3 regions of the Ruegeria profundi genome follow, and region 2 is predicted to be linked to each of the others. Evidence: riboswitches for the same ligand, from Rfam matches in the RefSeq annotation. Region 2 holds a riboswitch; each other region holds the start of a gene.

Region 1 (4,405 bases), on a different contig from region 2:
CATCGAACAGAGCCTTCACCCTGTCGCTTTCCGGCAACCAGTCACGATTGGTGTATTTGTCAAAGAAGATACCCGAGGCATAATCTGACTCCTCGAACCCCTTGAACGGCGCGCCCCGCTCTTGCGCCAGATCGCAGGAGGTACGGATCGCGTGATAGGCCACAGCGGCAAAGTAAACAGACGTAAATTCAATGCCTTCCGTACTGCCATAGTGGATATGTTCGCGCGCAAGAAACCCGTGCAGGTTCATCTGCCCCAGACCGATGGCATGGCTTTCGTCATTGCCCCGGCGGACCGAGGGAACCGAGTCGATCGCCGACATCTCGGACACCGCGGTCAGCGCCCGGATCGCGGCCCCAACGGTACGCCCTAGATCACCACCGTCCATCGCCCTGGCGATGTTCAGCGAACCGAGGTTGCAGGAAATATCCGTGCCCAGATGCGCATAGCTGAGGTCATCGTTAAATTCCGATGCCTCATTCACCTGCAAAATCTCGGAGCACAGGTTCGACATGTTGATCCGGCCCGCGATGGGGTTCATCCGGTTCACCGTGTCTTCGAACATCACGTAGGGGTAGCCGGATTCGAACTGAATCTCGGCAATAGTCTGGAAGAATTCGCGCGCATTAACCTTGGATTTGCGGATGCGCTTGTCATCGACCATCTCGTGATACTTCTCGGAGACCGAGATTTCCGAGAACGGAACACTATAGACCTTTTCCACATCATGCGGTGAGAACAGGTACATATCTGCGTTCTTCTTCGCCAACTCAAAGGTGATATCGGGGATCACTACGCCCAGAGACAGCGTTTTGATACGGATTTTCTCATCCGCGTTTTCGCGCTTGGTGTCGAGGAACCGCATGATGTCGGGGTGGTGGGCGTTCAGATAGACCGCCCCGGCACCTTGTCGGGCACCCAGCTGGTTGGCGTAGGAAAAGCTGTCCTCCAGCAATTTCATCACCGGGATCACGCCCGAGGATTGGTTTTCGATCCCTTTGATCGGCGCACCATGTTCGCGGATGTTGGTCAGCAGCAGCGCCACTCCGCCGCCGCGTTTTGACAGTTGCAGGGCTGAGTTGATGCCGCGCCCGATGCTTTCCATATTGTCCTCAAGCCGCAACAGGAAGCATGAAATCAACTCCCCGCGCGAGGCCTTGCCTGCATTCAGAAAGGTTGGGGTCGCGGGTTGGAACCGGCCATCCAAAATCTCTTCCATGAAGGACATGGCCAACGCCTCATCCCCACGGGCCAGTGCCAGTGCGGTCATCACAACACGGTCTTCGTAACGCTCTAAAAAACGCTGCCCGTCACGGGTCTTCAGCGTGTATGACGTGTAATATTTGAACGCGCCCAGAAAGGTCGGAAAGCGGAATTTCTTGGCATAGGCCGCATCCCAGATTTTGCGCATGAAATTCTTGGAATACTGATCCAGAACGGCTTCTTCATAATAACCTTCAGTGACAAGATACCCCAGCTTTTCGTCCAGCGAGTGAAAGAAAACAGTATTCTGGTTCACATGCTGCAGAAAATACTGCCGCGCGGCCATGCGGTCCGCATCGAACCGGATTTTCCCCTCACCGTCATAGAGGTTCAGCATCGCGTTCAGCGCGTGATAGTCCTGCTCGTTTAGGCTGCTGTCGAGCATAGGTGTCTCCCTAGTTTCTCAAGCCCTGCGCGCACGCGGGCGATGTCGGTTTCGGTGCCGGCCAGCTCAAAGGAATACAGCAGTGGCACGTTGCATTTCTGGGCGATGATGCGACCGGCGAGGGCATAGGTCGCACCGAAATTTCGGTTCCCGGCGCCGATAACCCCAGCGATCCTGGCGCGCCTGTCCGGATCGTTCAGGAACTGAATGACCTGTTTCGGCACAGCGCCGCGCCCTTCGCCATCGGCATAAGTAGGGCAGATCAGAACATACGGATACATGGGGCGTGGCATCTGGTCCATCTGCATCGGAATGCGCAAAGCAGGCAGGCCCAGTCGCGTGACAAAGCGATGGGTATTTCCCGAATTTGATGAAAAATAGACCAGCGCCGGGCTCGGCGCCGCCACGGATCAGGCCAGCTGAGCGATCATGTCAGGCCGAAACCCGGACCAGTGATCGTTTCCGGCGACAACAACAGGAGCTTGACGATATCCCAGCTCGGTCACGTGGGTCATGGCGCTGTCATCCTGCGTCAGGTCAACCACGTCATATGTAATACCTTTTGCATCCAGCGCGCGGGTGGTGGCGGTACATTGCACGCATGCGGGTTTTGAATACACGGTAATGCTCATCTGTCCTCTGTCCTTTTCGTCAAAAGCCGAGGACGCCATCGCGCAGACCTTCCCTGCGCACGCCCCCGAACCCTCCGTTCGTGGTTATCGTTCTTGCTTGCGGCAGGTCTCCTGGCTCGCGGATCAACGTTCAGGCTGGCCTTCCCAAAAACACCGTTTCAGTGGCGTGTTCAGCCGAACTTTCCGCTTACAGTTGCGGGGGCAGCGCCGGAATTTCACCGGTTTCCCTCTTAGTTTTCGACCGGAATCGAAATCACCGAAGCAACTCCATATTGGGTATGGAAGTAAGGTGTTGTCAATATGTAGTATGCACTTCGTGTTAATTTCTTCGTTGGAGTCGGAGTATCAGACACGCCGCAGCCCCGCATTTCCCACAATCCAGAGTGCCATCTTTAAAAACCATTCACACGCTGGACAAGCCAGAAAAGCGACACACACCCGATGGCGTAGCCAGTGATCGACCTTGCAATGGAATCCGAACCTGATGGAACAGGGCGTATCACATGGCGCCATAGGAATAGCCCAAGTGAAAGGCTCGTAACAAAAACAAGCTGGCCCGCTTCGACCCCCAAATTAAAGGCCACAAGAGCGGTCGGAATATCCCCGGGAGGCAGGCCAATCTCGGTCAGGGCGCCGGCAAAGCCAAGCCCGTGCAAAAGGCCGAAACAAAAGCAGACAATCCAGGGAAATTGCTCGGACAACCTGACTTCGCCGTCTTTATGTTTGAGGATTTCCAGCGCCATAAACACGATTGAAAGGGCGATCACGGCCTCGACCGGGGCGGACGGAACGTGCAACACACCAAGCGTGGCCAGCGCCAGCGTAATCGAATGCGCCACGGTAAAAGCTGTCACAGCCCCGATCAAGCGCCATGGATCACGCACCAGAACAAACAGGGCGAAAACGAACAGGAGGTGGTCCAAACCTTCCAGGATATGCTCGAAGCCAAGCCAGAAGTAACTTACGAAAACGGATGAGGTGGATGCATCTTCTGGCAGGTTCAGAACAGTCGTCTCAGGCGTAAATCGCAATGTTGCAGCCGTGGCGTCCAGGGGTTGATACCGCAACAAAACGTCGTTGCGCTGCCGTTCCAGGCCCTGAATAGTCACAGCCTGACCGGCGATTTGGGTGTTGCACGCGGCGATCCACGAAGAAACCCAAGCGGCTGTGTCGAAAAAGGGCTGCGGGCCCTGCGCCGGAGTGCAGGACGAAGGCAGAATGGCGTCGATCTGCATCGGTTGCCCATTTACATCTGGTATGCGCCAAAACACCTGCCATGAACCGGGCGCAAGCTGTTTCAGGTCCAGATATCCGGGGTCAAGGGCATGCGCATGGCCGGTTTTAGGCAGGCAGACCAGCCATATCGTCAGCATCAAACCAAGCAGCCCCTTCATTCCTGAGGGTCCGGTGTTTGAATGCGGTATTGCGCGGCAAGGCTTTCATACTGCGCCTCAGCCAGTTCCTGCGCTGTGTCGCGGCGCCATGCAGCCAAAACTTCTTCTCGAATCTCATTCAAAGGCGGCAGGACTTGTGGCCGTGTTTCGGTAATCCTGACAAGGTGCTGCCCATAACCAGATTGGATCGGACCAACCCACTCGCGCGGCTCCAACATAAACAGCGTGTTTGAAAATCCCTGACCGAACGTGCCATCGATGGCACTTGAAGCTGACAGTGGTAAAGAGCTTGGCATCAAAGATCTCAGGCCGATCTCAGGCCAATCCTCACCTGCTTGCAGTTCGGAAAATGCCCTGTCGATCTCATCCGATACTGGTTGAGCGCCAAGAAAAATCTGATCGAATGCAATCTGCGCCGGCACCGTAAACCGCGCGGCATTTTCCGCGAGATATGTGTTAAGCGCATCGTCCTCGGGGACCACGGATGACGCAATCCCATCGAACAGGAAATTCATCTTTTGCGCCAGTCGCGCCCGGACAATCTGATCTCCGCGATCCAGCCCCAGCTTGCGCGCCTCGCGCACGAGAACCTCTTCACGTATCCTTGCGTCAATCAAGGCCTGTAATTCATCATTGCGTGGCGCGCGTTTCCAGGTGGTTTCAAAACGGGCCGCCAAAAGGTCAACTTCGCCATTGTCGATCACTATCGTCTCGGACCGATCAGGTGTTTC
Region 2 (4,405 bases):
GTAGTGGGATCAGGCTGCGTTCAAGCCAACTGCGGTGCTTGGCATGGGGACAAATCCATCCAGCGCCTCGACATTGGCCAGAAGGCGAAGCACATTCGCGTAAGGTTCAAGCGATATGCCACCCTCGGGCGCATGAGCTGTGTAGCTGTAGATTGCAACATCCGCGATGGTTGGCGCATCGCCGACCAGCCAGTCGCGGCCCTCCAAGTGGTCATCCAGCTTTTTCAGAACATTAGCCGCAGTGGCATGGGTAAACTCCATGTTCAAAGGTGCGTTGAACACGTTGATCAGACGCGCGGCGGCAGGGCCGAACGCAATCTCACCCGCTGCGAGGGTCAGGAATTTCTGCACCTCGGCTTCACCGACAGGATCAGAAGGCAGGTAGGAAGGCGCATACTTCCGGGCCAGATAGACCAAAATGGCGTTGCTGTCGCTTACAACCACGTCGCCGTCTTGCAATACGGGCACCTGACCCGCCGGGTTGAGCGTCAAGAACGGCTCGCGCTTGTGCTCACCACCCGCAAGATCCACGTCGATAACGTCGTGTTTAATCCCGGCAAGGTTGGCGAACAGACGGACCCGGTGCGAGTGACCGGATAGAGGGAAGCTGTGAATTTGGATCGTTTCGGACATCTGGAAACTCTTTCTCTGATTGAGGGTTTGGGCTGTTGATCAGCATCTGTGCCCCAGACATAGTTTGCTTTCACTTGGGCGATAATATATCAATTTGGTGAATTACTATGAACGCAGTGTAGATAATGGATACGATTCAGGGCATGCGAGCCTTTGCGGCGGTGGCAGCACATTCGTCGTTTACAGAAGCCGCAAAACAGATCGGTATCAGCACCAAACTGACCAGCAAATATGTTGGCCAGTTGGAGGATCATCTGAATGCGCAGCTTTTCAACCGGACCACGCGAAGCGTCACCCTGACCGACACTGGGCGATCTTACTACGAACGCTGTCTGCCTCTGCTGGAGCAGTTCGATGAACTGGAAAGCCTTGTCCAGCAACGCCAGACAGAATTGGCGGGGCGCATACGGATTACTGCGCCGACGGGCTTTGGCTCGGCCGAATTGATTCATCTGTTAAAACCCTTTCAGACCGAGCATCCAAAGGTCTCGATTGAACTGCACCTGTCAGATCACCATGTTTCGATGGTTGAGGAAGGCTTCGATCTGGCCATTCGGTTCGGCGTTTTGAAGGAGTCGAACCTTGTCGCACGCAAGCTGACGGACATGCGGATTGTGTGCTGCGTATCACCCGAATACCTGACGCAGCACGGGACACCAAAAGAACCGGCCGCACTGGCAACCCATAATTGCCTGCTTCAGACCACCGGCAGTTTTTCTGACCACTGGGCGTTCAAAGCAAAAGGTCGAGAATACACGGTTCCGGTTTCGGGCAACTTCCGCGCAAACTCACCGCGTGCTGTTGCACATATGGCTGCGGATGGGCTGGGGATCGGGCGGATTCCGCTTTATACGGCGCAGTCCTTTTTGGACACAGGAAAACTGCAACTTCTGTTCGAAGAGCAAGAGGCTTTATCGCTGGGCCTTTACGCGGCCTACCCGCAAAACCGCCACCTGACCGCACGTATTCGTGCGTTGATCGACCACCTTGCGGCGCAGTTTCGCGGGGTTTGAAAACGGCGTTTCGATTACAAGCCTTCGCATCGGTACACAATTCGCACCGCAGGCAGACATTTTCACCAAGCAGTACACCGGCGTGTCTGTTTCAGAGCGGAAAATGTCGCAAGTATTTCAGCGCTGGATTAGGCTTGAAATAACTTACGGCCACGAGGTGCCGCCATTTGATTCTCAGGTGGCGGAGAATTGGGAAGCCGGTGCAAATCCGGCACTGCCCCCGCAACGGTAACGAAGGTCAGGCTCAGCAATCAACCACTGGGAGGAGGATCCCGGGAAGGTGCTGAAACCGGGCGCAAGCCCCTTCCAAGTCCGGAAACCAGCCTCTCTGATATGTCAAACTGCGGGTGGCGGTGGGGGCACGGGTTTCGGACGCGGTCCTCACGCGCCTCCGGACTGGTCCCTCTTGTCATCTGCCCAAGCAATGCCGCGGGGCGCGGCAGGAGAGCCAGAAGTGAACAGAATTCAAAGCCTGTTGGCGCGTCGAAATCCGGCATATGCCCTGGAACAGGCATTCTATACCGACCCCGAGATTTTTCGGACCGACCTTGAAACAATCCACTACAGCGACTGGCTGTTTGCCATTCCGGCATGTGAATTGGTCAAAGCAGGCGACTACGTCACATATAACGTCGGTGCCTATCGCGTGATCATCGTGCGCGGTGCTGACAATCAAATCCGGGCGTTTCATAACACCTGCCGTCATCGCGGATCGGTGATCTGCAAAGCGTCCAAGGGCAATGCACCCAAGCTGGTCTGCCCCTACCACCAGTGGACCTATGAGCTTGATGGCTCTTTGCTGTGGGCGCGGGACATGGGTGCTGATTTCGACCCCAAGCAGCATGGCTTAAAGACAGTGCACTGCCGCGAGCTGGCCGGTCTGGTCTATATTTGTCTGGCAGAGGACGCGCCGGACTTTGATACGTTCGCCAATATCGCAAGGGCCTATCTCGAGCCACATGACCTGGGCAATGCCAAGGTGGCTTTCGAAAGCTCTATAATCGAGAACGGGAACTGGAAGCTGGTTTGGGAGAACAACCGTGAGTGTTACCACTGCGGAGGGAACCACCCTGCGCTGTGCCGCACTTTCCCCGATGATCCGACCGTTACCGGCATCGAAGGGGGCACTCTGCCAACGCATTTGCAGACCCATTTCGACCGCTGCGAAGCCGCAGGGCTGCCGTCACAATTTTACCTGCACGAGGATGGGCAGTACCGTCTGGCCCGGGTGCCCCTGAAGGAAGGGGCCCAGAGTTACACGATGGATGGCAAATCCGCCGTGCGCCGCTGGTTGGGCCGATCACCCTTTGCCGATGCGGGATCGTTGTTGAAATTCCATTATCCGACCACGTGGAACCATTTTCTGGCGGACCATTCCATCGTTTTCCGCGTGACACCAATCAGCCCCACGGAAACCGAAGTCACGACAAAATGGCTTGTCCATAAGGATGCCGTCGAAGGCGTGGACTATGACCTGAAACGCCTGACCGAAGTTTGGGAAGCGACCAATGACGAAGACCGCCGGGTGGTTGAGGATAACCAGCAGGGTATCAACAGTCCGGCCTATGTGCCCGGACCCTATTCTGCGATACAGGAATCCGGCGTTTTGCAATTTGTCGATTGGTATTGCGCAACTCTGACGCGCCGATTGATCCCTGACGCTGTTGCTGCGGAGTGACGGTTATGGACGTTGTGACCTCGGCAACAGCCGTCTGGCAGGACAGTGAAAGTTTGGAATGCGTCTCGGTCGTGCCCGAAATGCCAAATACTGCCAGCTTTACATTTCGGGCCCCTTCTGGCGCCCTGTTCAGCTACGAGCCCGGGCAATTCCTGACGCTGGAAATTCCGGCACCGGGTCAGCCGGGCGGCGTTGTGCATCGCACCTATACAATCTCATCATCGCCTTCACGGCCCAGATCGATCACGATTACGGCCAAGGCGCAGTCCAACAGCATCGGCACGCGCTGGATGCTGGACAACCTGCAACCCGGCATGCGGATCAAAGCCATTGGCCCGGCAGGTTTGTTCACGAATGCCGAGAGTTCCTCCGGCAAATACCTGTTCATCTCGGCCGGTTCAGGCATCACACCCTTGATGTCGATGACAACCTGTATGTGGGATGAAGGGCGCGCGCTGGACGTTGTGTTCATCAATTGCGCCAAACGACCGTCAGAAATTATCTTTCGCCAGCGGTTAGAGCAAATGGCCAGCCGGACACATGGGCTGAACTTGAAATTTGTCGTCGAGGAACCCGACCCGTACCGCCCCTGGACCGGGTATCAAGGCCAGTTCAACCAACTGATGCTGGGCCTGATGGCACCGGACTATCTGGACCGTGAGGTGTATTGCTGCGGTCCCGAGCCCTTTATGCAAGCTGTGCGCGATGCGCTGGCCGGTCTGGGCTATGACATGGAAAACTACCACCAAGAGAGTTTCGGCGCACCCGTAGAGACCGAGGCGCAGCAACCGGAACTGGATGATGTTGTTCCCGACGACGACACCAGTGCCGAAATTCTTTTCGCAAGCTCCGGCGTCAAGGCGAAGGTGGCCGAAACCGATACGGTTCTGGTGGCTGCACGGTCTGTTGGTCTGAATATCCCATCAGGCTGTACGTTCGGCGTATGTGGAACTTGCAAGGTCAAGAAGCTTAAGGGTGACGTCCACATGGTCCACAATGGCGGCATTTCAGAAGATGATATTGAGGCCGGGTACATTCTGGCCTGCTGCTCGAACCCGATCGGAAAGGTCGAAGTCGAAGT
Region 3 (4,405 bases), 120 kb from region 2:
CCGTCCAATATGACATAGACCAGAATCGACACCCCCATGAGTGCCGCAAAAGCGAGCGGCAGCCAGTGGGTTGGATCACCAAAAAGTTCCATCGCGTCTTACTCCGCCGGTACCGCTTTGACGCCCCGGAGCGCCGAAGCAGCCTGAATTTGCTGCGACAGGCCGACTCTGGCCGCCTTACGGGCCAGGTAGAACAACACTCCGACATAAGCAGCCAGCAGCAGCGCATAAATCATCAGATATGCCGCCAAAGTTGTTCCCACCATCGGGGCGGGAACGTCCGCCACCGCCTGTTCCGTCGTCAACACGCCCTGCACAAGCCACGGCTGGCGACCAATTTCGGTCGTGTACCAACCCGCCAGAGTGGCAATCCACCCTGAAAAGGCCATCGGCACCAGCGCCACCTGCATCAGCTTTGGCACCCCACCCGGCCCGCGGCCCCGCCGCATGAACCAGAGCGCGGACCAACTGAGCAAAAGCATGGTAATGCCTGTGCCCACCATAACGCGGAATGACCAGAAAACAGGCGCAACCGGCGGATGAAGAACGGTGCCATCCTCGGACACGAAATCGTTCAGGCCCGGCACAACACCATCGGCCTTGTGCGTCAGGATGATCGAGGCAAGGTTCGGGATGCTGACCTCATGGTGGTTTTCCCGCGACTCCTCGTCCGGTAAAGCAAACAACACCAACGGGACGTTGGATTTGGTCTCCCAATTGCCTTCCATGGCTGCCACTTTCTGGGGCTGATACTCCAGTGTGTTCAGGCCGTGCAGGTCGCCCATGTAGATTTGCACAGGGATCAGCAGCGCGCCAAGCCACGCCGCGGTTTTAAACGTGGCACGCACGTCCGAACCACGGTCTCCGACCAGCCAGCGAAAAGCTGACAGGCCAAGGATCAAAAACGCCACTGTAAGGCCACTTGCCAACAGCATATGGGTCAAACGGTATGGCATCGAGGGGTTAAAAATGATCGCCCACCAATCTGTCGCAAAGGCCACGCCGTCGCGCATCTCAAACCCTGCGGGCGTGTGCATCCAGCTGTTCAGAACCAGAATCCAGAACGCAGACATGGTGGTACCGAACGCCACAAGAAAAGTTGCGGTCGTGTGCAGCCAGTTCGGCACCTTTGAAAAGCCAAACAGCATGATGCCAAGGAACACGGCCTCAAGGAAAAACGCGGTTAGAATTTCGTAGGCCAGCAACGGCCCTGCGATGTTTCCGACAGCCTCCATGAAGCCCGGCCAATTGGTGCCGAATTGGAAAGACATCGTAATTCCGGAAACGACACCCATCGCGAAGGACAAAGCGAAGACCTTGACCCAAAAACGATAGGCTTGCATCCACTTCTCATCCCCGGTTGCGTTGAAGCGCAGCTTGAAAAACAGCAGCACCCAACCCAAAGCGATCGTGATCGTCGGGAATAGAATATGAAACGATATATTCGCCCCAAATTGAATTCGGGACAGCAGTAATGTGTCCATCTCACACCTGTATGTGGTTCGTTTGGTAGACAGTTAGCGTTGGTTGTTGAGGGTAAAAGACACCCTGCGACAGCCCGTCATGCGGCACAGTATCCCATGCGAACTACGGCCCATTCATACCACTGCTATGAATGCGATTTTTCGAATTGATGGTGAAAATCCACCTCGTGTTGGGTTGCTCAGCTGACTGACCCGATTAACAGTGCGTCCGAGAACAGGCGGCCACCGATCTTGAGCGCCATTTCCTCCGAGATTTGCTGAACCAGGGCCGGGTCGATGATATTTTCTGCGAACAGTGCTGCCGAACCTTCAGCTTTCAGTTGAGTAATCAGGACTGCAACGTCTTGTGCCGAAGGCTCTGCCTGGGTATCGAGGCCGACGGGTGAAAGGAAGTTCATACCGTGGGCATCCGACAAGCCCCCAAACGTGTCATGCGCGGTCACACCACGCGCTGTCCGCAGGGTCGGGGATCAACTGACTTGCAAGTCAACGCTTTCCAAATCTTTCCGAGGTCTGTGCCCAGTGGACGATCTCGGGACGGTTTTCCGCCTACGGTTGCGGGGACAGCTTTGGATTTGGCCAGATGGCTGTACCGAATTCCATTCTTCTTGGCACGTCTCGCGCATGGAACCACCGCGCCTTATGCGCTTTAAATCACTCGGTCGGTCAGGGTTTTTCAACATGAGAAGCAGATTATACCGCTGGGACAGGGCAGTTGGCTTCTTTTTTGCGCGGCGTGAGGCTGAGTAGAGTGATTTTGGCCAGAACCGCTTGCGTCAGGCAGCCAGGCACGGGCTGGGCGTATTGGCACGGATTGCCGCAGTGGGCACCTTAGCCCCGTATCCCGTCCTCATAGCGTTTGCGTTCTGCGTCCGTAGCCTGGCGCCATTCGGCCCGCAACAGATCCATGCGACGTGGGATTGGCGTATCAAGAACTTCCGCTTCGACGATCCGCTCGGTCCGGAAGTAGCGAAAGCCCTCGCGCAGTTCGCACCACGCGGCAATAATCCGGCTGGTGTCTCGATAGCCCAGAAGAACTGGCCAGATCACCCGGCGCGAATGTCGACCTGTGAAATCTGTATAAACAAGAGAAATCTTCTTGCGGTGCCGAATGGCCCGGCGGATGGATGCAGCCCCAAGCGTCTCCTCCGGCTGGCCTACCGGAGCAACGCTGACCACTGGCTCTAGAAACGAGGTTCGGTATTTGGCTGGTGCAACGGTTTCCAACTTGGCGATCAGCTTTTCTGCGGCCACCGCCAGTTCGGGTTCCCCCCGTGTTTGGACCCACATGACCCCGAGCATGACCGCCTCGATCTCATCCGGTGTCAGCATCAGCGGCGGCATGTGGAAACCCGGCTCAAGGATGTAGCCGACACCGGCTTCACCGGTGATTGGCACACCCTGCGCGATCAGAGCGGCCATATCCCGGTAGACCGTACGCTTTGTGACACCCAATTCGGCCCCAATAGACTGGGCCGAGATTGGCGCCTTCGCGCGTCTCAGAATTTCGATGATTTCGAACAGCCTGTCACCGCGTCGCATAAGGGGTCCTTTCGACAACACCACCAATACTGACACTATGCTGACAACACGCTGTCAGCATAGGGGGTGTAGAGACACGACCGATGTCAATTAAGGAACCCCATCATGAGATCAGCCCTTTCGCTAGCCCTTGCCCTTTTCATTCCAATCGCAGGTGCCGCTCAAACCACAGATGGTGCAAATGACACGGCGATAACCGCCATGGGTGCCTATGTGCCAAGTGACAACGTGCAGCAGTCTAAGTCCTTCTACCGCAATCTGTTTAGCCGTGCGCCGACAATCGAACTGCCCGATTTTGTTGCTTTCGACATCGAAGGCGGTTGGTTCGTCATCGTATCTCGGGACCGGTACGCACCCGGGGCTGAGCCTGGGTCAGACGCGGTTCCCTATCTGCAAGCTGCCGATCTTGAAGTGCTTCAATCCCGCGTCGTGGCAACCGGTGCCGCAGCACCCGAAATAATCAAAGAGCCCGGTATCCACCTTCTCAAGATCACTGATCCCACCGGCCAATTGATCGAATTCTTCAAGCTGACCGGCAAGTGACGACAGCGAAAAACACAATCGGACACGCTTAAAAAAGGAAATTTACAATGCAAATGAACTACTGCGTTATCGGGACGAATGACATGGACGCTGCGACACGGTTCTACGACCGACTTTTCGATCGTTCCGGAATGAATCGCGTCTCGCCCAGTGAGAGGATGACGTATTGGTTGGGCGAAGGTTCTGCCTTTGCGGCCGCCATCCCTTTTGACAAGCAGCCCGCCACCAATGGCAACGGCACCATGGTCGGCTTTAGCGTGGGATCACCCGAGGAGGTCGAGAGGCTCTACACTCTTGCAATCGCGTTAGGCGGGACATGCGCGGGCGAGCCGAAACTGCGTGGCCCACGATTTTCAGCATATGTACGGGATCTGGACAGCAATAAGCTGTGCCTTTCGGATTAGCGTATTGAAACTCCGCTGGTCGGCTAGCAATCAGATTAAACGCGACCGAACGTCCGATTGCCGTCATCTTTGCATCTTCACAGTGGCCACAGAGTGCACGGCGCGCCCACGAAACGGAACAATGCGGCGTCATATCGCATCGTTTCACAGTGGTTTTTTGGTTCCTCGGACTACGTTCTTCCCGGACTGAACTGATAACTTTCAGGAAGAAAAACCACATGCCCAAGGATGACGATCAGGCGGTTCAAAAGCAAAACACTTGCGGAGCAAATGACACGGCCCCGCAACGTGCCACTGTGTATTTTGATGGCTCCTGCCCGCTCTGTTCCCTTGAAATAGGGCATTATGCCTCTTGCGAAGGCGCAGATGGCTTACGGTTTGTGGATGTTTCAGACCCTGACGCACAGCTTGCAGAGGGGCTCTCGCAGGACA

Evidence for each region. Region 2 has a riboswitch for cobalamin ahead of LCM21_RS08270 (aromatic ring-hydroxylating oxygenase subunit alpha). Riboswitches for the same ligand answer to the same signal wherever they lie in the genome.
Region 1: another riboswitch for cobalamin. It lies ahead of nrdH (glutaredoxin-like protein NrdH); the one in region 2 lies ahead of LCM21_RS08270 (aromatic ring-hydroxylating oxygenase subunit alpha).
Region 3: another riboswitch for cobalamin. It lies ahead of LCM21_RS07765 (metal ABC transporter solute-binding protein, Zn/Mn family); the one in region 2 lies ahead of LCM21_RS08270 (aromatic ring-hydroxylating oxygenase subunit alpha).

The regions. Positions count from the first base shown of each region.
Region 1 is NZ_JAIUZS010000009.1:156,091-160,495, reverse strand. Features, by position in the region: gene nrdE (class 1b ribonucleoside-diphosphate reductase subunit alpha) at 1-1,648, opposite strand, end outside; gene nrdI (class Ib ribonucleoside-diphosphate reductase assembly flavoprotein NrdI) at 1,630-2,034, opposite strand; gene nrdH (glutaredoxin-like protein NrdH) at 2,059-2,280, opposite strand; cobalamin riboswitch at 2,364-2,556, opposite strand; gene LCM21_RS18760 (HupE/UreJ family protein) at 2,673-3,674, opposite strand; gene LCM21_RS18755 (peptidyl-prolyl cis-trans isomerase) at 3,671-4,405, opposite strand, start outside.
Region 2 is NZ_JAIUZS010000003.1:462,986-467,390, forward strand. Features, by position in the region: gene LCM21_RS08260 (glutathione S-transferase family protein) at 10-633, opposite strand; gene LCM21_RS08265 (LysR family transcriptional regulator) at 759-1,646, shown strand; cobalamin riboswitch at 1,785-1,988, shown strand; gene LCM21_RS08270 (aromatic ring-hydroxylating oxygenase subunit alpha) at 2,071-3,324, shown strand; gene LCM21_RS08275 (FAD-binding oxidoreductase) at 3,330-4,405, shown strand, end outside.
Region 3 is NZ_JAIUZS010000003.1:343,762-348,166, forward strand. Features, by position in the region: gene LCM21_RS07755 (cytochrome d ubiquinol oxidase subunit II) at 1-92, opposite strand, end outside; gene LCM21_RS07760 (cytochrome ubiquinol oxidase subunit I) at 99-1,484, opposite strand; gene LCM21_RS07765 (metal ABC transporter solute-binding protein, Zn/Mn family) at 1,664-1,927, opposite strand; cobalamin riboswitch at 1,955-2,084, opposite strand; gene LCM21_RS07770 (helix-turn-helix transcriptional regulator) at 2,316-3,026, opposite strand; gene LCM21_RS07775 (VOC family protein) at 3,132-3,569, shown strand; gene LCM21_RS07780 (VOC family protein) at 3,617-3,973, shown strand; gene LCM21_RS07785 (thiol-disulfide oxidoreductase DCC family protein) at 4,192-4,405, shown strand, end outside.